3 regions of the Pseudoalteromonas sp. ABV4_021 genome follow, and region 2 is predicted to be linked to each of the others. Evidence: predicted binding sites of a transcription regulator. Region 2 holds the regulator's gene; each other region holds the start of a gene.

Region 1 (7,525 bases), 170 kb from region 2:
AATCCTTTGCGCAGTGCTACTTGCAACTTTTGTCCTTTCACTAGGTTATTCTCAGCGCCAAGGCTAATGATCACGGTATCGTGATCGACGCTTAAAATACGTGCTTGCGCTGGAATACAAGCGAGATAGCTTGCTAAATCTTGGCCAAGCTTTAAGTTGATATCTGATATTGCTTGTCCATAAGGCATGGTCCAAAACTTTTCACTGTTCACATCGATACGTGCTGTTTTTTTGGTTTGCCAGGTGGCAAATGTATCGTAGTGTGTTTGTTTTAACAGTTCGCCGGTTAAGCCATTGTATAGCGCCGTATTAATCGAGAAAAAACGTTCATAAGCTTTATTTTGCCAAAATGCTAACGATGAACTCTGTTGCTCACCAAGCGATAGGTCTTCTATTTGCGATATCCAGACAAACTGACTGTTATTTTGGTCGGCAATTTGTTGAATAAGGGCACTTGAGTTGGCATCAAAATGCGCGGTAAACAGGTTTTTGGTATTAAGCTTACGGTTGATATCGGTTTTTGTGTTGAATAAATGGGCAAATTGATACAAGTGCTTTGCGAGCTTTTCGCTGTATGCTTTTGGTAATTCAAAAATTTGACCATAAGTTGCATGGCTCGGGGTTTTAAAACCGGTTCTTGTTAGAGCCACATTCTTTTTAATCGATGAATTTTGGCAAGTTTCACTGTTATCTAAAATATCAAGCCTAAGTGTAATTGAGAGCGTGTTGTCTGATTGAATTTCATCAATTACTTCAATCTGATCGATTGCACCATGGGAGTAAACTTGGGTACTTGGTGTTTGCCAGATGCCATTAACCACTTGCTGCAGACTAGTCACTTGCGCACCTGAAAAAAGTAGAGCTTGCTGAATAGCGTTTTCGGTTGCCATCATTCGAGCTTGCTCAACATTACCATTGCGTATTTTGGCTTGGCCGGTTGATTCATACCAAATTGCATGAGACGAAAAGCTCACAATAAAAAGAAGTAATACTAGGTGTCGCATAGCGCAGCTCTCAATTTAAACCTTACTCTGTATATTCAATTTCTGTACCAAACTATACAGTGGCGCGAAAATTGCTAAATCAAATGTAATATGCATTTGTATGGTGGCAACATGTTGAAATCAATTTTCAAAACATCAACTCTGGTAACGAGCTTGTATTTATTAGGTGGCTGTAGCCAACTGTTTGATAAACATATTGAATATGAATACCAAACACCAGATAACTACCCCGTGTTGTATGCGGTAGGGTATGCACCGATCAGTTTGCAACCCGGTACAACAACCGAGCAAAAATCGATTATGGCAATGAAGGCATCAAAGCTTGAGGCTTATCGTGAGCTCGCGGAACAAGTCTACGGACAAAAAGTTGACGCGCAAACGAGCGTTAAAGGTCTGATCGCCAGTAATGATACTTTGAAAGTACGTGTGCAAGGTGTTGTACGTGGTGCGAAAGTGACCAAAAGCTACGCTGTGGGTGATACGTATGCGACAGAAGTTGAGCTAGATATGAAATTGGTACATGACTTATATATTGGTCAAACAAAACCAAGAAATGTAAAAAAAGTAACCTACTACTAGCAGGTTACTTTTTATTAGTAAATTCAGATTACGCTTTTAGCCCGCGAGCAATCGGGTTAGGTAGAGAGAAAGATTTGCCCGTTTTGTCGTATCCGGTATGACTTTTACCAAATAAGATATTCTTCAACTTTTGTGAAGCAATCTGGCTTTGATTTGCTGCTACTTGATTCACGTCATTCTGCTTTTTGCAGTCAGCTAATACCTGATTAATTTGGCTGATTGTCGGCTGATATTCAGCTTTATCAATACCGTTTTGGTCGATTAATTTGGCAATGTGTTGGTCACGTTGCTGAATTGACTGCAACGATGCAACTTTGCTTTCAACAACAGATATCAAAGATTCATGATCACGCGCAACTATAGCTTCTAATTCCTGCTTTAGGATGTCAGCCATAGTGTTCAACTCATCAAGTTGTTGCGCTAATATCTGTTCTAGATTCATAAACTATCGACCGAAAAGTTTAAATTCAAGCTTATTGATATTTTCAGCAAGCTTCTCTGCATCAATTTTGTATTCGCCGTTAGCGATCGCTTTTTTCAGCTCGTTTACTTTTTTCTCATCAATACCTGATGATTGCTCCGCTTTTTCATTTAGCTTTTTAAGCTGTTGAGCTTGCGGTGTAATGCTCACTGAGTCGCTAGTTGCTTTTGCCGTAGCAGTATTCACTTGCACTTGTTTATTAGCAGTTTCAGACGCTTGCTGCTTAGAGCTTTCAAGCCTGACGTTTGCTTGGCTGTTTGAGCCTTGATTTATTTGATTAACCATGACAGTTCTCTCTACTAAGATTTCACATCTTATGTATCGGCATCTCGGGTACAACCTTTAATAAAAAATGCACTATTTTTATTAAATTTGTAACCTCTTATTTAACCTGAAATTTCTACTAGAGTACAGCGCTAAATTGTGACTTTTACCAGCTCAGTGTTTAAAACTCTTGCCTGAATTTTCTTTTTAGATTTTACATTGCGAATACTAATGTTGTCGCCTATGCGGCCATCTTCAAGCGCTTCACCTTGCGTTTTAATTGTCATGCCTTTAAAGCTTGCCAAAATAGTAATTTTATCGCCTTTACAAATAGTACAAATATAATTGTAGTTGATAGTTTGTCCCGCACGAACATTTCGTTTACTGCGGCTACCTATTAAGTTAGTACTCGATTTAAATTGATTCGAACGCGTTAAGTGTTTTGCAACTTGCTTGCTGGTTAAATGTTGTGCGGTAATTCGTTGCCCTTTACTGATCCCTTTTGCTGCCGTAATCACTTCAACGAGTTCCAATTGCTTCACATGCACAAAAACTTGCCAATTATTTTGATCTAAACACTTAATTTTTATAGTAGATTGCCGATTAGTATTGATAGGGTTTGCGGCACTTACTTGCAACTCGCGCTGACATGTTCGTGTTTTGATACGAGTATCGAGCGGTAATGCCGTAATCGACAACTGCGAATTCGGGTGTCGATTAGGGTTGGGCTGTTTGTTATCGGCAACATAATCTATTGCGATTTGCTGCAATTCTAACTTACTGTAAACCTTTGCTTTGAGTGAAGTCATAGCAAGCGCAGCAATTTGTATTAAAATAAAGAAATAAAGATTTTTTTTAAACAAACTCATAATGTTTCGACTATGCTTTATGGGTAAAACAAGGTATAACTAGCGAGTGTCAAAATTATGGCACATCAAAGTTATACGGTAGTACAATAACAAAGAAGCAAGAAGTATTCCTTTTCATTGCTTCAAGTTAGGAGATTGAAATGGCAGGCATTTTAGATTCGGTTAATCAGCGAACGCAACTCGTAGGTCAAAATAGGCTAGAGTTGTTGCTGTTTAAGTTAAAAGGCAGGCAGCGGTTCGGAATTAACGTGTTCAAAGTACGTGAGGTTTTACAGTGTCCTAACTTAACGGCAATGCCAAAATCTAATCATTATGTTAAAGGTGTGGCGCATATACGTGGGCAAACAATTTCGGTTATCGATCTTTCGTTAGCTATTGGTGGTCCAGGGATCCAAGATACAAAAGATTGTTTTATTATCATTACTGAATATAACCGTTCAGTGCAGGGCTTTTTAGTCGACTCGGTTGAGCGTATCGTTAATATCAACTGGGAATCAATTATGCCACCCCCGTCAGGTTCGGGGCGTTATTCGTATTTAACTGCAGTAACTGAAATCGAAAAGGAACTCGTTGAAATACTGGATGTAGAAAAGATACTGAATGAAATTTGTCCAGTGAACACCGAAGTGAGCGCTGATTTGGTTTCAGATGGTGAAATGCAAAAAGACCTTGGTGAACGTATTGTATTTATTGCCGATGATTCGACAGTTGCGAGAAACCAAGTGAAACGTGCGCTTGAGCCTTTAGGCGTGCAAACTGAGGTGGCAAAAAATGGACGCGAGGCGCTCGTTCGCCTGAAAGAAATTGCCGAGAAAGATTGCCAAAGTGTGGTTACTGAACGCGTGGCCCTACTTATTTCAGACGTAGAAATGCCTGAAATGGATGGATACACGTTAACAGCCGAACTAAAGGCTGATCCCAGAACAGCACCGCTTCATGTTATATTACATACATCACTCAGTGGTGTATTTAATCAGGCGATGGTTGAAAAAGTCGGAGCTGATGATTTTATTGCGAAGTTTAACCCAGACGAGTTAGCTACTGCGGTTAAAAAGTGGGTTCATGAAGATTAGACCAGCGAGTAATAAACTTGAACAAAAACTTAGATGATAAAGAATATCAGCAATTTAAAAGCTTTTTAGAGCAGCAATGTGGCATTGTGCTAGGTGACAATAAACAGTATCTAGTAAAGAGTCGCCTTGCACCTTTAATGGCAAGATTTGATGTCGACTCTTTATCTGAATTAGTGACTAAAACGCTTAGCCCGCGTGAACGTCAGTTAAGAGCTGCGGTTGTTGATGCAATGACAACTAATGAAACCTTGTGGTTTCGTGATACATACCCATTCGAATTACTCAAAAATAAACTTTTCCCTGAGCTTTCGGAGCTGCGTAGACCTATTAAAATTTGGTCAGCAGCAAGCTCGTCAGGGCAAGAGCCGTATTCGATTGCAATGAGTGCCGCCGAATTTAAGCAGTCAAAGCCAGGAGCACTAGCGGGCGTTAATATTGTTGGTACAGATATATCTAACACCATGTTAGATATCTGTAAAAATGCTGAATACGACTCGCTAGCGCTGGCTCGTGGCCTATCACCTGAAAGACGTCGCAAGTTTTTTAATGATTCAGATCACGGTATGGCAAAAGTGAACGATGATATAAAGCGGATGGTGAGCTTTCGCCACCTAAACTTGTTAGATTCGTATGCCCTTATGGGGAAATTTGAAATCATTTTTTGTCGTAATGTGCTGATTTATTTCTCACCGGAAGTTAAAGCAAAAATTATTAAACAATTTCACCAAGCCCTTAGTCCTAAAGGATATTTATTTCTAGGCGCGTCAGAATCTATGACCGGATTAAGCGAGGATTTTGAAATGATCCGCTGTAATCCCGGTATCATTTATCAAAAAAAATAATTAGTCAGTAGCTCTGGCTTACTATTTGCATAACTTCTTCAAAGTCACTTTTTTGGAGAAGTTATGGCTATCAGTTTTGACAGAGCACTCGGCATTCATCCGCAAGCTACTCTTGCTCGTTCGCAAAGAGCAGAAGTGCTAGCAACCAATATTGCTAACGCAGATACGCCAAACTACAAAGCGCGAGACATCGACTTTTCAAAAGCCCTTGAGCAGGCTAAATCGAGCCAATCTAAGCGCTTGTCGACCACTCACGAAAAACACTTCGATCTATCTATTAATAGTTTAGAAAGTAACACCTTGTATCGAGTACCCACTCAGCCTGATACCGGCGACGGTAATACTGTGGATATGCAGGAAGAACGTAGTAAGTATGTTCAAAACGCAATGGAGTACCAAGCAAGCATTAACTTTTTAGGCGGTAAGTTTAAAGGCTTGAAAAAAGCACTAGGTGGGCAAGGGGCATAATTATGAGTCTATATAATGTATTTAACATTTCTGGTACTGGCATGAGTGCACAATCTGTGCGTTTAAATACGACTGCGAGTAATTTGTCTAATGCTAACTCAGTGAGTTCAAGTGCTGATGAAACTTACCGTGCGCGTCACCCTGTTTTTTCTGCAGAATTGAGCAAAGCGGTTAACGCGCAACAAGGCGAAGCGGTTGGTGTAAAAGTACTTGGTATTGTTGAAAGTGACAAACCGCTTAAGCGTGAATTCAATCCAGAGCATCCGCTGGCTGATAAAGATGGCTTTATCTATAAGCCGAATGTCAATGTTGTGGAAGAAATGGCGAATATGATTTCGGCATCACGTAATTACCAAACCAATGTTCAAGTAGCTGATGCAGCGAAGCAAATGCTGTCTCGTACTCTGCGCATGGGTCAAAACTAATAGGAGCTGATCATGACAACAAACGTGAGTAACGACAGTTTTATTGATTCAGTTAAATGGAAAACACCTACAGGTGTTCCTGAACAAAATGATAACGATCAGCTAAAACAAGAAGATTTCTTTGCATTGTTAACGCAACAGTTATCGTATCAAGATCCGACAAAACCTGCGGATAACGATCAGATGATTGCGCAAATGACAAGCTTTTCGATGGCTGATGGTATTAGCCAATTGAATGCAAACTTTGAAAGCTTTGCTTCAACCATGACTTCGAATTCTGCACTACAAGCATCAACATTGGTTGGTAAAGATGCACTGGTGCCATCAACGGTACTTGAACTGAGGGATGGTAAAACATCTACCGGTAGTGTGGCGCTAGATACCTCCGCTCATGATGTTACCGTAAAAATCAAAAATGCAGCGGGTGAGGTTGTTCGCACGCTAGATATTGGCTCGAAGACGGCGGGCGCTGCAAAGTTTGAATGGGATGGCAAAGATGAAAGCGGTAATCCGTTGCCACCTGGCAATTACGCGATGACAGCGGAAGGGCGAGTCGCAGATGGTGAGTATATGAGCTTTCCCACGGGTGCGTTTTTGAACATTTCAAGTGTTAGTTTAAAAGGCACACATGGCTTAGTACTTAACACGGGCGCTGGTTCGATTAATTTAAGTGATGTTGTCGAAATCGCTCAAGGTTAATCTTGGCATTAAAGTTGAATAAATAACTCCGAGTAAGCAGTTTCCTAACAATCAGGGCTGCGAGTTTAAGAGGTGAATTATGAGTTTTAATATTGCATTGACGGGATTGGCTGCGGCACAAAAAGATCTCGATGTAACCGCAAACAATATTGCGAACGTAAACACAACAGGTTTTAAAGAGTCACGGGCTGAATTCGCAGATGTATATGCTGCGTCGGTATTTAGTTCGGGTAAAACAAAAAATGGTGATGGTGTTCAAACAACGGTTGTTGCACAACAGTTTAACCAAGGTTCATTACAGTTTACTCAGAACGCGCTTGATTTAGCGATTACCGGCGAAGGCTATTTTGCGATGACTGATTCATTATCATCGCAAGACTATACTTATACACGTGCTGGTGCATTTAAATTGAACAAAGATAATTTCGTTGTAGATGCACAAGGTAATTTTTTACGTGGTTTCCCCGTAGACCCTGCAAACGGTGATACAACTTCGGTGAGTTTGAGTACGGCAACGCCGATTCAAATTCCGGATGCATCAGGTGCACCACGCGCAACCAATAATGTGTATACCTCATTTAACTTAGATGCAGGTGCAACACAGCCTACAGTAGCGCCATTTAATCCAACAGATTCTGCTACGTTTAACGCATCTACGTCTACAACCGTATACGATTCACTTGGTGAGCCGCATATTATGCAGTTCTACTTTGTGAAAACGGGTACGAATAACGAGTGGAATGTGCATGCGACACTTGCTGGTCAGGAATTTGATAGCACAGGCACTAACCCGCCAGCTGGTCCGCTCGCAACATTTACGT
Region 2 (7,525 bases):
CGAAGGTGACCCTCAAATTAAAGCGCGTATTCGTCGCACTCAGCGAGAAATGTCGCAGCGCAGAATGATGCAAGACGTGCCAGATGCCGATGTGGTTGTTACAAACCCAACTCACTACGCTGTTGCGCTTAAATATGATACAGCGAAAGCCGGCGCTCCTATGGTTATTGCTATCGGTGGTGACCAAATAGCGCTGCAAATTAGAAAAATAGCAGATCGCTACGAAGTACCTATTGTTGAGTCGCCCGCATTGGCACGTTCATTGTTTCACACCGGTGAAGTGGGTCAACAAATTCCCGAGCAGCTGTTCGTAGCGGTGGCGCAAGTACTTGCGTATGTTTTTCAATTAAAACAGTTTAATAAAGGGCGTGGCAAACGTCCTGAAAAGCTTGACAAAGAGCTGCCAATTCCTGAAGATTTCAAATATTAAACAGTAAGTTATCGCCAATTTTCTTGTTGGAACGGTATTTGCTTTAGCTATACCAGTGTCAATATATTGAATAGCTGCTGTATGGACTTCAAGGCCACATTAAATCAACTAAACGCAAATAAATCGGATTACCTAAAAGGCATAGGTACACCTATTCTAGTGCTTGCTGCGCTCGGTATGGTTGTATTGCCAATGCCTGCGTTTTTACTCGATATACTGTTCTCTTTTAACATAGCGTTATCGCTGGTTGTTTTACTTATTACTCTGTATACCTTGAAGCCGCTTGATTTCGGTATTTTCCCAACGGTTTTGCTAATAGCCACTATTTTGCGTCTTGCCCTTAATGTAGCTAGTACCCGAGTCGTGTTGCTTGAAGGTCATGAGGGCGGCGATGCAGCAGGTAAAGTAATTGAAGCGTTTGGCTCAGTAGTGATCGGCGGTAACTATGCCGTTGGTTTAGTGGTTTTCCTTATTCTAATTATTATTAACTTTGTGGTAATTACAAAAGGTGCAGGCCGTATTTCAGAAGTTTCTGCACGTTTTACGTTAGATGCAATGCCAGGTAAACAAATGGCGATTGATGCAGACTTAAATGCAGGCTTTATTACCGCGGAACAAGCGCGAGAGCGTCGTACTGAAGTAACGCGTGAAGCGGACTTCTACGGTTCAATGGATGGTGCCAGTAAGTTTGTAAAAGGCGATGCGATTGCCGGTATTATCATTCTTGTTATCAATATTATTGGTGGTTTATTTATTGGCATGATCCAACACGATTTACCGTTTAGTCGTGCAATGGAAGTATATACGCTACTTACGATAGGTGATGGCCTTGTTGCTCAATTACCATCGTTACTTCTATCAATTGGTACCGCGATTGTGGTAACGCGTCAAAATGAATCGCAAAACATGGGCGAGCAATTTCATGCCCAATTAGGCAATGATAAAGCCCTTTATATCGCAGCAGGTATTTTGATTGTAATGGGGTTAGTGCCAGGCATGCCGAAAGTTGCGTTTTTGGGGTTAGGCTTTTTAATTGGCGGTGTGGCTTATGTGAATCAGCGCATTAAAACGCAAAAAGCAGAAGAAGAGTCCAAACAGGTTGCAAAAGGCGGTTCACCAGGCCAAGAGCAAGCGCAAATTGAGCAAAAAGAGTTGGGTTGGGATGATGTACAGCAAGTAGATGTAATAGGGTTAGAAGTTGGTTACCGTTTAATTCCACTTGTTGACCAAGCGCAAGGTGGTGAATTGCTGAGCCGTATTAAAGGGGTACGTAAAAAGTTATCTCAAGAGCTTGGCTTCCTAGTGCCGCCGGTTCATATTCGAGACAATTTAGAATTAGATCCGAACGAATACCGTATCACATTAATGGGTGTTTCAAGTGGTAACGGTGAATTAAAACACAATAACGAATTGGCGATTAACCCAGGCCAAGTATTTGGTGAAGTAAAAGGGGTTGCGACTAAAGACCCTGCATTTGGCTTAGATGCAGTTTGGATCGCACCAGAACAAAAAGATGAGGCGCAATCACTTGGTTATACCGTGGTTGATGCTGCAACCGTGGTTGCAACACATATTTCTCAGTTATTACACAATAACGCCGCCTTGTTATTGGGCCATGAAGAAGTACAAAACCTACTTGATATGTTAGCCAAGTCGCATCCGCGTCTAATTGAAGGCTTAGTACCCGATATTTTACCGCTCACTACAATTGTAAAAGTACTGCAAAACTTACTTAATGAAGGTGTGCCAATTCGTGATATGCGTTCGATTGTTCAAACCCTCGTTGAGTATGGCCCTCGTAGCCAAGACCCAGACGTACTAACAGCTGCAGTTAGAATTTCATTACGTCGGTTAATCGTTCAAGACGTTGCTGGCAATGCACCAGAAATCCCTGTCATAACATTGGCACCTGAGTTGGAACAGATGTTGCATCAGTCCCTTCAAAGTGCAGGTGACGAAGGTGCTGGCATTGAGCCAGGGCTCGCAGAAAGACTACAAAATTCTCTCGGCGATGCGCATCAAAACCAGGAAATGGCAGGTGAACCTTCAATACTGTTGACATCAGGTATGTTGCGCAGCGTGTTATCGCGATTTGTGAAACACAGCCTACCGGGTTTGCGCGTGATGTCATATCAGGAAGTACCTGAAGAAAAACAGATAAAAATTGTTTGCTCAGTCGGTCAACAGTGATAAGTAGAGACGAGGTGTCACATGAAAATTAAACGTTTTTTTGCAAAAGATATGCGCAGTGCATTGAATGAAGTAAAGCATGAGCTAGGTCCTGATGCGGTTATCATGTCAAATAAGCGCATGGCTGATGGTGTTGAAATTGTGGCAGCTGTTGATTATGAAAAGTCAGTGCCAGCTGCACCAGCAGCGCCTAAGTTAAGCGAAGAAAAGCCTCGTTTTAGTAATAATTTTGTTAAGCCAAAACCACAAACGGCGACCCCTGAAAAACAAGCAGCGGTAGCAGACAGTTTATCGGCATTACTTGAGCGTCAAGCGAAAAAATCACCTCAATTTGATAAAGCACCTGAGCCAAAGCAACCTCGTAATTGGTTTGATGACGATGATTCACTCACATCGACACAGCAAGATGCCCTAGATAGCTTTGCTAAGCCAAAGCAACAAGGCAGTTATGGCAACCAAGCTCAGTCGCTTGATGAAATGCAAGCCATGCGCGATGAAATGGCATCGATCAGACAGTTACTTGAGCACCAACTATCAGGCTTAATGAATGAAGATATGGCACGCCGTGACCCAACTCGTGCTCTTTTACTCGACCGTTTGAAAGGTATGGGCATCAGTGAAGCAGTAGCTGACCAGCTTGCGTGTTTTATTCCAGATGACGTAGCACCGCGTCAAGCATGGCAAGAAACGCTTAATATGCTGAGCAAACAGCTATACACTGCAAATAATGAGATTTTGCGTCGTGGTGGCGTATATGCGCTAGTTGGTCCTACTGGTGTAGGTAAAACCACTACAGTTGCAAAGCTAGCTGCACTTGGCGCACAAAAATTTGGCGCCAACAATATCGCGCTAATCACAACAGATACCTATCGTATTGGCGCATATGAGCAATTATCGACTTATGGTCGCATTATTGGCTGCCCGGTAAAGCAAGTTAAAAATGCAGAAGAACTCACTGAAATTCTTTATCATTTAAGAAATAAGCGTCTAGTATTAATTGATACAGCGGGAATGAGCCAACGAGATATACGTTTGACTGAGCAACTCAACACCTTAATGCGCAATAGCCGAGTAGATATTCGCAGTTACCTTGTGTTAAGTTCAACAGCACAGCTTGAAGTACAGCAAGAGGCGATAAAACAGTTCAAACAGGTACAGTTAAGTGGTTGTATCTTCACAAAACTTGATGAATGTCTAAGTTTAGGTGAAATTATCAGTGTAGCCATTCAAAATCGTCTGCCAATAGGCTATCTTACCAATGGGCAGCGTGTACCAGAGGACATTCGTGTGGCAAATGCGGAAAAATTGGTCAGCAAAGCTCAGCAGTTGTATGCAAAACGAACAAACGCGCAAGCAAGACGTGCATCAAGCATGGCGCATCAAGCAGTAGGAATGTATGATTAACCCAGAATTAGATCAAGCTAGTGGCCTGCGGAAAATGACAAACAATAACAAGGCTGTAAAAGTAATTGCGGTAACTGGAGGTAAAGGGGGAGTTGGTAAAACTAATGTCTCTCTAAACATGGCAATCGCCATGGCCCAGCAAGGCCAAAAAGTACTGGTCCTCGATGCCGATTTGGGTTTAGCAAACTGTGACGTAATGCTGGGTTTGCGCGTAGAACGTAATCTTTCTCACGTGCTTTCAGGTGAATGTGACCTTGAAGATATTTTAGTTGAAGGGCCGTACGGTATGAAAATCGTACCTGCGACATCTGGCTCTCAAAACATGGTGGAATTAACGCCTTCAGAACACGCTGGCCTTATTCGCGCTTTTGGCGAATTAGACTCACACTACGATGTATTAGTTGTTGACACCGCGGCCGGTATTTCAGATATGGTGCTTAGTTTTTCGCGCGCTTCACAAGATGTGCTTGTTGTTGTGTGTGATGAACCAACGTCAATAACCGATGCTTATGCACTGATTAAAGTGTTAAGTCGTGAGCACGGTGTATATAAATTTAAAATAGTTGCGAACATGGTACGCAGCTTAAAAGAAGGCCAAGAGCTTTTCGCAAAGTTATCAAAAGTAACTGACCGCTTTTTAGATGTATCGCTTGAGCTAGTCGCAACAGTTCCATTTGATGAAAATATTCGAAAAGCGATTCGTAAACAAAAAACCATTGTCGACGTATTTCCAAAATCGCCTGCAGCAATTGCGTTCAAAGCACTTGCGACTAAAGCGGCGAGCTGGCCAATTCCAAATCAGCCGTCAGGACACCTAGAGTTTTTCATTGAGAAACTGGTTAGTAATTAGGAACGCCTATGAAAAGAACCGCTGCCTATGCTAATCAAAATCAATTATCGCAACTTGTCGAACAGCATACGCCGTTGGTTAAACGCATTGCCTACCATATTTTAGCGCGTCTGCCGGCGAGCGTTATCGTCGAAGACCTCATTCAGGCGGGCATGATAGGACTAATTGAGGCTGCTAAGAACTTTGATGGCAGTAAAGGTGCGAGCTTTGAAACCTATGCGGGTATTCGTATTCGCGGTGCAATAATCGATGAAACGCGTAAAGGAGACTGGGTACCTCGCTCAGTACATAAAAACGCCCGTGAAGTCGCCGCGGTCATAAATCAGTTAGAATCATCACTCGGACGTGAACCAAAAGACAGTGAAGTAGCTGAAAAACTTGATATTACGTTAGATGAGTACCATCATATTCTAAGGGATATAAGCAATGGTAAAATTATCGGCATTGAAGATCTCGGTGTTGATGAAGATGTCATCGACGCAGGGCTCGGCAATAAAGAGCAAAATCCATTAGTTGATATTCAACAGGATAAATTTAATAAAGCGTTAGTAGAGGCAATACAAACTTTGCCAGAAAGAGAAGCGTTAGTGCTGTCACTTTACTACAATGATGAAATGAATTTAAAAGAAATTGGGCTGATTCTTGAAGTGAGTGAATCGAGAGTGAGCCAAATACATAGTCAGGCCATGGTGCGCCTTAAAGCAAAAGTCCATGACTGGATATAGAATAAAAGTAGTAAGTAAACAATTAGGTGCATACCTCACTGGAGGATATTTTGGATAAAAACATGAAAATTCTTGTAGTTGACGACTTTTCAACGATGAGAAGAATCATTAAAAACCTGTTAAGAGATCTTGGTTTCACAAACGTGCAAGAAGCAGACGACGGTAGCACTGCGCTACCAATGCTGCAAAACCAAGAGTTTGACTTTGTAGTTACGGATTGGAATATGCCAGGTATGCAAGGTATAGATTTGCTACGCGCGATTCGCGCGGATGACAGTCTAAAACACATACCGGTACTAATGGTAACTGCGGAAGCCAAAAAAGAGCAGATCATTGCTGCAGCGCAAGCAGGTGTAAACGGTTATATCGTTAAACCATTTACAGCAGCAACGCTTAAAACAAAGCTTGATAAAGTTTTTGAGCGTTTAGGCTAACGGGAAGGAGAGGTTTATGTCAGCAAGTGCTGCGCCTCAAATTACCTTAGAACAAGCTAAGCAGCTAGTTGCGTTTCTTGAAAACGATGAGCAACAACAAGCGCAAGAGCTGCTAAAGCAAGTTACGGCAATTGAGCAAGATGAATTATTTGGTGAGGTAGGCAAACTAACTCGTCAACTGCATGATTCATTGAAAAATTTTCAACTTGATACCACTTTATCGGCGTTAACAACTGAGTCTATTCCTGACGCAAAAGAACGTCTCAATTATGTTATGGAAATGACAGAGCAAGCTGCGAATACAACGATGGACGCCGTTGAAGCATCGCTGCCTATTGCCGATAACTTGCAAACAGGTCTCAACAATATTAAGCCCAAATGGGACAAATTAATGTCGCGAGATCTTAAAGTTGGTGAGTTTAAAGTGTTATGTCATGAGCTAAACGGCTTTATGGATGAAGCAAAAACAAATTCTGATAAATTAAATGCATTAATGACAGAAGTGCTCATGGCCCAGGGTTATCAGGACCTCACAGGTCAAGTTATTAGACGTGTAATCGAGCTTGTCCGCGAAGTCGAAGATAGCCTGATTCATATGTTAACCGTGTTTGGCACACCTGTAGAACATGATGAATCGCCTGAAACGACAATACAACAAGAACAACAAATGGTTGCTGATGGTGAATTAGACCAAGTAGCTGAAGGTCCAATTATAAATGCTGAATCACGTGAAGATGTGGTTTCAGGTCAAGATGAAGTAGACGATCTGCTGTCTAGTTTGGGCTTCTAATCGGAGAAAAATGCATGAGCTTTGATGTCGATGAAGATATTTTACAAGACTTTTTAGTCGAAGCCGGTGAAATCTTAGAGTTGCTCTCAGAACAGTTAGTTGAACTGGAAAATAATCCAGAAGATGCTGATTTACTGAATGCGATATTTAGAGGGTTTCATACCGTAAAAGGGGGCGCTGGCTTCTTGTCTATGACAGAGCTAGTTGATGCATGTCACGGCGCAGAAAATATTTTCGATGTTTTACGACAAGGCCAACGCAGAGTTACTCCTGAATTAATGGATGTGATTTTACAGGCGCTTGATACCATCAATGAAATGTTTGCTCACATTCAAAATCGCGCTCAGCCCGATCCTGCTGATCCGCAGCTATTGGCAGAACTACATAGACTTAGTCAGCCTGAAAGTGCAGATGAAGCACCTATAGCCGAAGCGCCAGCAGAAGAAATAGTCGAACCAGAAGTAGTCGAAGAAGACCCGTTCGGTGATGTTTTATTTGATGCTGATGCGCCAAGTGATGAAGTACAATCTTCTGGCGATAGCGTTGACGATATCACAGAAGAAGAATTTGAAAGCCTGTTAGATGAGTTACACGGCTCTGGTAATGGCCCAGCCTCTAATGCAGCGCCAGAAGCGAGTGAAAGTAGCGACTCTGATGAAATCACTGATGATGAATTTGAAAACTTACTAGACGAATTACATG
Region 3 (7,525 bases), 160 kb from region 2:
CTAACTAAAACGGCAAACCCTAATGAGTTTACAATTACAGATGGTGCACCACCCGTAACGAATACGGTTGTTTTAACACCGCCTTATGACAATGTTTTGGCACAAGCAGGTGCACCATACAATACCTATGGTTTTGATTTTAACCTTGAAGGTATAGCAGAAACGGGTGACTCATTTACTATTGAGTTTAATACTGATGGCTTTGACGATAGCCGAAACGGTCTTTTACTGGCAGATATTCAAAATCGAGAGTTAGTTAGGTCAAGTGCTATCGTAACCAATGGTGATAACCTCACTAAGATTAATGAAGCATACGGTAATATAGTGACTGATGTTGGTATGAAAACTGCGCAAGCTAAAACCAATCAAGTGGCATTTGATGCGTTAGCTAATCAATCTAATGCGTGGTATGAGTCGATTTCAGGTGTCAATTTAGACGAAGAAGCGGCTAATTTATTACGTTATCAACAATCTTATGCAGCAGCGGCAAAAATCTTAAGTACCGCAAGCACAGTATTTGACACAATTCTTAATGCAGCGAGGTAGTCGAGATGCGTTTATCGAATAATATTATGTATCAAAATAGCCTCGATAGTATTTTAAGTGGCCAAGAGAAACTTGTAGATTCTCAACTGAGAGTGAATACGCAGAAAAAAATACTAACAGCAGCGGATGATCCCGCAGCTATGGCACAAGCTAACTTGATTACGAAAAAATTAGAATTGAATGGCCAGTTTGACAAGAATATGAGTTTCTTGCGCGGGCGCTTAGAAGTAGAAGAAAATGCGCTTAAAAGTATGAATACGCAAATAGAGCGAGCACGCGAACTGTCTATTCAAGCTGGTAATGGTGCATATACTCACACCGATCGTGAGGGTATTAGTAAAGAATTAGCTGAAATTCAAAAAAGTTTACTTGATTTAATGAATACGCGCTCTGAAGATGGGCGTTTTATTTTCTCAGGTTTTCAAGATAGTAAAGCGACTTATTCTTACGATAGTGCTAGTCAAACCTATACATACAACGGCGATCAGGGTAACCACTCGATTCAAGTTGCTACTTCAACTTATATTCAAGCTACTGACAATGGCGCAGATTTGTTTGAAAAAACCAAAGCGCGGCTAAATGTTGCCAGTAATGCGATGACGATATTGCCGGGGGCAATTACCGCGGGCAGTGTGTATGTTAAGCAACAAGCTGAATTTGACCAATTTCACGCTAACTATTATGACCCGCTTACACCCGCAAATAATACTTTCAATGTAGTCGTTACGGCTGGCGCACCAGATCAGTACGAGATCAGACAAAATGGCTCGCCACTAGTACCTGCTGTCACAGGAGACTTTACCGGTGAGTCAATAGAATTTGCTGGCATGGAGATATCGCTGCAAGGTGCTGCGCCAGGGCAAGCTGATTTTACATTAGAACCTCCAACTAACAAGAACATTCTAAACACATTAGAAGAGCTTATTTCGGTACTTGAAAATCCTGCAAGTACGCAGGTTCAGTTACAAGAGACGCTTGCAGATTCAGTTGTTGAATTAGATAATGCGCAAGAGGCAATTACTTTCACCCGGGCAAGTATTGGGGGGAGATTAAATGCCGTTACAAGGAATGAAAATGCCAATTCTGGAGAGGAAATCGTAAACGTTGCCACTAAGGCAAGTTTGTTAGAGGCCGATATGGCTGAAGCAATCAGCGAATTAAAGAAAAATGAAACCGCGCTACAGGCCGCTCAAGCGACATTTGGCCGAGTTTCAGGATTAACTTTGTTTGATTACATATAAGTTGGCACGTTTAATGCTTTTAAGTTAGTGCGTCAAAGACGCAACTTAGTGCAAACGTTAAAGTTCGCTTTAACAAAGCACTTCCCGTCATGAGAGCCGGGAGTACTAACAGTAGCGCAAAGAAGGAGAGAGCTTTGCGCCACTGTATTCTAACTTAGGAGAAAAAAATGGCTTTATATGTAAATTCCAATATAACGTCACTTAATGCTCAAAGGCAGTTAGCGAACTCAACCAATGCATTAAGTACATCGTTCCAACGTTTATCATCAGGTCTTCGTGTTAATAGTGCAGCAGACGATGCGGCAGGTTTGCAAATAGGTACTCGTTTACAATCGCAAGTAAATGGTGCAAACCAAGGTGCACGTAACGCAAATGATGGTATTTCACTGTCGCAGACTGCAGAAGGTGCATTAGAAGAAACAACAAACATGCTACAGCGTATGCGTGTTTTATCAATTCAATCGGCAAATGGTTCAAATACAGATTCTGATCGTGAGGCACTGCAAAAAGAGTTTTCTGAATTACAATCTGAGATTGATCGCGTTGCAACTGATACAACATTTGGTGGTGTAAATATCTTAAATGGTACTTATGACACAGACTATCAAGTCGGTCCAGATGCCAATCAAACGATTCAAGTGAAAATTACCACTAATATGAATACAACAGGGCTTGCACTTTCTGATGATTCAATCAGTACTGCAGCTGGAGCTCAAACTGCAATCGCAGCGCTTGATGATGCGCTATCGACAGTTAATGCAGTGCGTGCAGATCTGGGTGCTAAACAAAACCGCTTTAGTTCAACTATTCGTAACTTAAAAAGTGTTGCTGAAAACGTTTCAGCGTCAAAATCTCGTATTATGGATACGGACTTTGCAGCAGAAAGTGCAGCATTGGCGCGTAATCAGGTTCTACAACAAGCATCAAGCTCAATGTTAGCGCAAGCTAACCAACAACCTCAAATCGCGTTGTCACTACTTCAGGGATAACCGTTCTAAAGCCCTTGATTTATCAGGGGCTATAAATTTTATTAAATTTTTTCTAAAGTCATCCCCCTTATTGTCGATATCTTAATCAAACGAGTTGTTTGGCGGTCAATACCGCAGATAGAAGAGGGCGAGAATCATGGCTTTATATGTAAATTCAAACATCACATCATTGAACGCACAGCGTCAATTATCGAATTCAACAAATGCGTTAAGCACGTCTTTTCAGCGTTTATCATCAGGTTTACGTGTTAACAGTGCAGCAGACGATGCGGCCGGTTTACAAATTGGCACACGTTTACAATCGCAAGTAAATGGTGCAAACCAAGGCGCACGTAACGCGAATGATGGTATTTCACTTGCGCAAACAGCAGAAGGCGCACTAGAAGAAACGTCAAACATGTTGCAACGTATGCGTGTTTTATCGATTCAATCGGCGAATGGTTCAAACACAGATTCAGACCGTGATGCACTACAAAAAGAGTTTGCTGAATTATCGGCAGAGATAGACCGTGTAGCAAGTGATACAACGTTTGGTGGTGTAAATATCTTAGATGGTACATATGATACAGACTATCAAGTAGGACCAGATGCGAACCAAACAATTCAGGTTAAAATCACGACTAATATGAACTCAACGGGTCTTGCACTTTCAGATGACTCAATTAGTACAGCAGCAGGTGCGCAAACAGCGATTACAGCACTAGATGATGCTTTATCAATCGTAAATGGTGTACGAGCTGACTTAGGTGCGAAGCAAAACCGTTTTAGTTCGACTATTCGTAACTTAAACAATGTTTCAGAAAACGTATCGGCGTCGAAATCACGCATAATGGATACAGACTTTGCGGCGGAGAGTGCAGGCCTTGCACGTAATCAGGTGCTACAACAGGCATCAAGCTCAATGTTAGCTCAGGCAAATCAACAACCACAAATCGCATTGTCGCTAATTGGTTAACACTCTTTCCTAGTTAATCAAGTTAGTACTCCCTCTCTCATAAAAAAGCGGCCTAATGGCCGCTTTTTACTTTTTGTTAAAAAGTTTAAAAAAAAGCTCAAGGGTTTTAGACGGGCGCCGATAACGAAGATGGGACAGAAAACTATCTGTAGCTTACTCTCTCTCTTGCTACTGATAGTTCCTATGTTAATTATTATTGGAGGCTCTCATGGCTTTAAGTGTTAACTCAAATATAATGTCTTTGAATTCTCAAAGACAACTCTCTCGTTCGAGTGAGGCATTATCAACATCATTCCAGCGTTTATCGTCTGGTTTACGTGTAAACAGTGCAGCAGATGATGCGGCAGGTTTACAAATTGGTACACGTTTAAACTCGCAAGTACAGGGTTTGAACCAAGGTGCACGTAATGCGAACGATGGTATTTCACTATCGCAAACAGCAGAAGGTGCGTTAGAAGAAACCTCAAATATGTTGCAACGTATGCGTGTATTGGCAATTCAATCAGCGAATGGTTCAAATACTGATTCGGATCGTGATGCACTGCAAAAAGAATTCACAGAGCTATCTGCTGAGATTGATCGTGTTGCAAGTGATACGAGCTTTGGTGGTGTAAATATTTTAGATGGTACGTACGACACAGACTTCCAAGTTGGTGCGGATGCAAACCAGACTATTACGTTAAAAGTAACGACAAATATGAACTCAACAGGACTTGCGCTTTCTGATGACTCTATCAGTACTGCTGCAGGCGCACAAACAGCTATAGGTGCACTAGATGATGCGTTGTCAACAGTGAACGGTGTACGTGCTGATCTTGGTGCGAAGCAAAACCGTTTTAGTTCGACTATTCGTAACTTAAACAACGTAGCAGAAAATGTAGCAGCATCTAAGTCACGTATCATGGATACAGACTTTGCAGCAGAAAGTGCGGCATTGGCGCGTAACCAAGTATTACAACAGGCTTCAAGCTCAATGTTAGCGCAGGCTAACCAGCAGCCGCAAATTGCGTTGTCATTGCTGTAATAAATAGTAATCGTAATGCTTTTTATAGATCACACTGAGTGGTGTGATCTATAAATATTTGACTGAATAATATCCCTCCCATATACCGTATTCATAGAGCCCAAACTAAACAATTACACCTCTAAACTAGAATAATCAGAACGAATCATGCTTCAAAATTAAAAGCATTTTGTGATTAATTTATTAAAGTAACTCTTTGTTTATTTGTTGGTTATTTTTCTTCTAGTGGCTTACTTGTAAAAATTGATTAAAGAATCTTTTTGACGTGTCGATATCTTAATCAAACGAGTTGTTTGGCGGTAAATACCGCAGATAGAAGAGGGCGAGAATCATGGCTTTATATGTAAATTCAAACATCACATCATTGAACGCACAGCGTCAATTATCAAATTCGACAAATGCGTTAAGCACGTCTTTTCAGCGTTTATCATCAGGTTTACGTGTTAACAGTGCAGCGGACGATGCAGCAGGTCTTCAAATTGGCACACGTTTACAATCGCAAGTAAATGGTGCAAATCAAGGCGCACGTAACGCGAATGATGGTATTTCACTAGCGCAAACAGCAGAAGGTGCACTAGAAGAAACGTCAAACATGTTGCAACGTATGCGTGTTTTATCGATTCAATCGGCGAATGGTTCAAACACAGACTCAGACCGAGATGCACTACAAAAAGAGTTTGCTGAATTATCGGCAGAGATAGACCGTGTAGCAAGTGATACAACGTTTGGTGGTGTAAACATCTTAAATGGTACTTACGATACAGACTATCAAGTAGGACCAGATGCTAACCAAACGATTCAGGTGAAAATTACCACCAACATGAACTCAACGGGTCTTGCACTTTCAGATGATTCAATTAGTACAGCAGCAGGTGCGCAAACAGCGATTACAGCACTAGATGATGCTTTATCAATCGTAAATGGTGTACGAGCTGACTTAGGTGCGAAGCAAAACCGTTTTAGTTCGACTATTCGTAACTTAAACAATGTTTCAGAAAACGTATCGGCGTCAAAATCACGTATCATGGATACGGACTTTGCGGCGGAGAGTGCAGGCCTTGCACGTAATCAGGTGCTACAACAGGCATCAAGCTCAATGTTAGCTCAGGCAAATCAACAGCCACAAATCGCATTATCCCTACTTGGTTAATACTCTCTCCTAATTAACTAAGTTAGTACTCCCTCTCTCATAAGAGTAGCAATATTGCTGCTCTTTTTTTTGTGTGATTTAAAAAAGTACAAAAAAATCACGTGTTTTTGCTAAAGAGTTTATTCCCACTGTCGATATAGTATTTAGTTAAAGAAATTAATTAGATAACAGTTCTTTTTGAGCACAATTGCTCAGAACTAGAGGGTGAATATTATGGCACTATATGTAAATTCAAACGTCACATCATTGAACGCACAGCGTCAATTATCAAATTCAACAAATGCGTTAAGCACGTCTTTTCAGCGTTTATCATCAGGTTTACGTATTAACAGTGCGGCAGATGATGCGGCGGGCTTACAAATTGGTACACGTTTACAATCGCAAGTAAATGGTGCAAATCAAGGCGCACGTAACGCGAATGATGGTATTTCACTATCGCAAACAGCAGAAGGTGCACTAGAAGAAACATCAAACATGCTGCAGCGTATGCGTGTTCTGGCAATTCAATCAGCGAATGGTTCAAATACAGCATCAGATCGCGCAGCACTACAAAAAGAATTTTCTGAACTGTCGAGTGAAATCGACCGTGTTGCTACAGATACAACGTTTGGTGGTGTAAATATTTTAGATGGAACATTTACAGCTGATTTCCAAGTTGGTCCAGATGCGAACCAAGTGATCAATGTTGCTATCGCAACAAGCATGGGGGCTACAGGTTTAGCTGTTAATGATGACACAATTGCGACTGCATCCCAGGCTCAGACAGCGATTACAGCAATTGATGACGCATTGTCTACAGTAAACGGAATACGTGCAGATCTCGGTGCGAAGCAAAACCGTTTTAGTTCGACGATTCGTAACTTGAACAATATTTCTGAAAATGTGTCAGCATCTAAGTCACGTATTATGGATACGGATTTTGCGGCTGAAAGTGCAAGTCTTGCGCGTAATCAGGTGTTACAACAAGCATCAAGCTCAATGTTAGCGCAGGCAAATCAACAGCCACAAATCGCATTATCCCTACTTGGTTAATATTCTCTCCTAATTAACTAAGTTAGTACTCCCTCTCATACAAAAACGGTCAAATGGCCGTTTTTTATTTTTTGTTAAAAAGTTTAAAAAAAAGCTAAAGGGTTTTAGGTGGCCGCCGATAACTAAGATGGGACAGAAAACTATCTGTAGCTTACTCTCTCTCTTGCTACTGATAGTTCCTATGTTAATTATTATTGGAGGCTCTCATGGCTTTAAGTGTTAACTCAAATATAATGTCTTTGAATTCTCAAAGACAACTCTCTCGTTCGAGTGAGGCATTATCAACATCATTCCAGCGTTTATCGTCTGGTTTACGTGTAAACAGTGCGGCAGATGATGCGGCAGGTTTACAAATTGGTACTCGTTTAAACGCGCAGGTACAAGGTTTAAACCAAGGTGCACGTAACGCAAACGATGGTATTTCACTATCGCAAACAGCAGAAGGTGCGTTAGAAGAAACCTCAAATATGTTGCAACGTATGCGTGTATTGGCAATTCAATCAGCGAATGGTTCAAATACAGCATCTGACCGCGCAGCGCTGCAAAAAGAATTTTCTGAACTGTCGAGCGAGATTGACCGCGTAGCTA

The links. The regulator FliA, encoded in region 2, starts transcription of late flagellar genes. The targets are predictions, from matches to a motif close to CTAAAGNTNNNNNNNNNNNNGCCGATA.
Region 1: flgM (flagellar biosynthesis anti-sigma factor FlgM) is a predicted target of FliA. The motif match lies at 2,384-2,410, and genes of this name have one in related genera.
Region 3: ACXAFE_RS03795 (flagellin N-terminal helical domain-containing protein) is a predicted target of FliA. The motif match lies at 2,829-2,855, and genes of this name have one in related genera.

Annotation. Positions count from the first base shown of each region.
Region 1 covers NZ_JBSWVB010000001.1:793,128-800,652, forward strand. Annotated here, with positions in the region: gene ACXAFE_RS03700 (flagellar assembly protein T N-terminal domain-containing protein) at 1-1,004, opposite strand, end outside; gene ACXAFE_RS03705 (LPP20 family lipoprotein) at 1,116-1,583, shown strand; gene flgN (flagellar export chaperone FlgN) at 1,612-2,025, opposite strand; gene flgM (flagellar biosynthesis anti-sigma factor FlgM) at 2,029-2,349, opposite strand; gene flgA (flagellar basal body P-ring formation chaperone FlgA) at 2,481-3,197, opposite strand; gene ACXAFE_RS03725 (chemotaxis protein CheV) at 3,338-4,270, shown strand; gene ACXAFE_RS03730 (CheR family methyltransferase) at 4,288-5,112, shown strand; gene flgB (flagellar basal body rod protein FlgB) at 5,176-5,580, shown strand; gene flgC (flagellar basal body rod protein FlgC) at 5,583-6,005, shown strand; gene ACXAFE_RS03745 (flagellar hook assembly protein FlgD) at 6,018-6,704, shown strand; gene flgE (flagellar hook protein FlgE) at 6,784-7,525, shown strand, end outside.
Region 2 covers NZ_JBSWVB010000001.1:967,652-975,176, forward strand. Annotated here, with positions in the region: gene flhB (flagellar biosynthesis protein FlhB) at 1-430, shown strand, start outside; gene flhA (flagellar biosynthesis protein FlhA) at 512-2,620, shown strand; gene flhF (flagellar biosynthesis protein FlhF) at 2,642-4,024, shown strand; gene ACXAFE_RS04590 (MinD/ParA family ATP-binding protein) at 4,017-4,874, shown strand; gene ACXAFE_RS04595 (RNA polymerase sigma factor FliA) at 4,883-5,599, shown strand; gene cheY (chemotaxis response regulator CheY) at 5,650-6,033, shown strand; gene ACXAFE_RS04605 (protein phosphatase CheZ) at 6,050-6,823, shown strand; gene ACXAFE_RS04610 (chemotaxis protein CheA) at 6,838-7,525, shown strand, end outside.
Region 3 covers NZ_JBSWVB010000001.1:807,326-814,850, forward strand. Annotated here, with positions in the region: gene ACXAFE_RS03780 (FlgK family flagellar hook-associated protein) at 1-546, shown strand, start outside; gene flgL (flagellar hook-associated protein FlgL) at 552-1,787, shown strand; gene ACXAFE_RS03790 (flagellin N-terminal helical domain-containing protein) at 1,955-2,776, shown strand; gene ACXAFE_RS03795 (flagellin N-terminal helical domain-containing protein) at 2,913-3,731, shown strand; gene ACXAFE_RS03800 (flagellin N-terminal helical domain-containing protein) at 3,940-4,755, shown strand; gene ACXAFE_RS03805 (flagellin N-terminal helical domain-containing protein) at 5,087-5,905, shown strand; gene ACXAFE_RS03810 (flagellin domain-containing protein) at 6,119-6,937, shown strand; gene ACXAFE_RS03815 (flagellin N-terminal helical domain-containing protein) at 7,144-7,525, shown strand, end outside.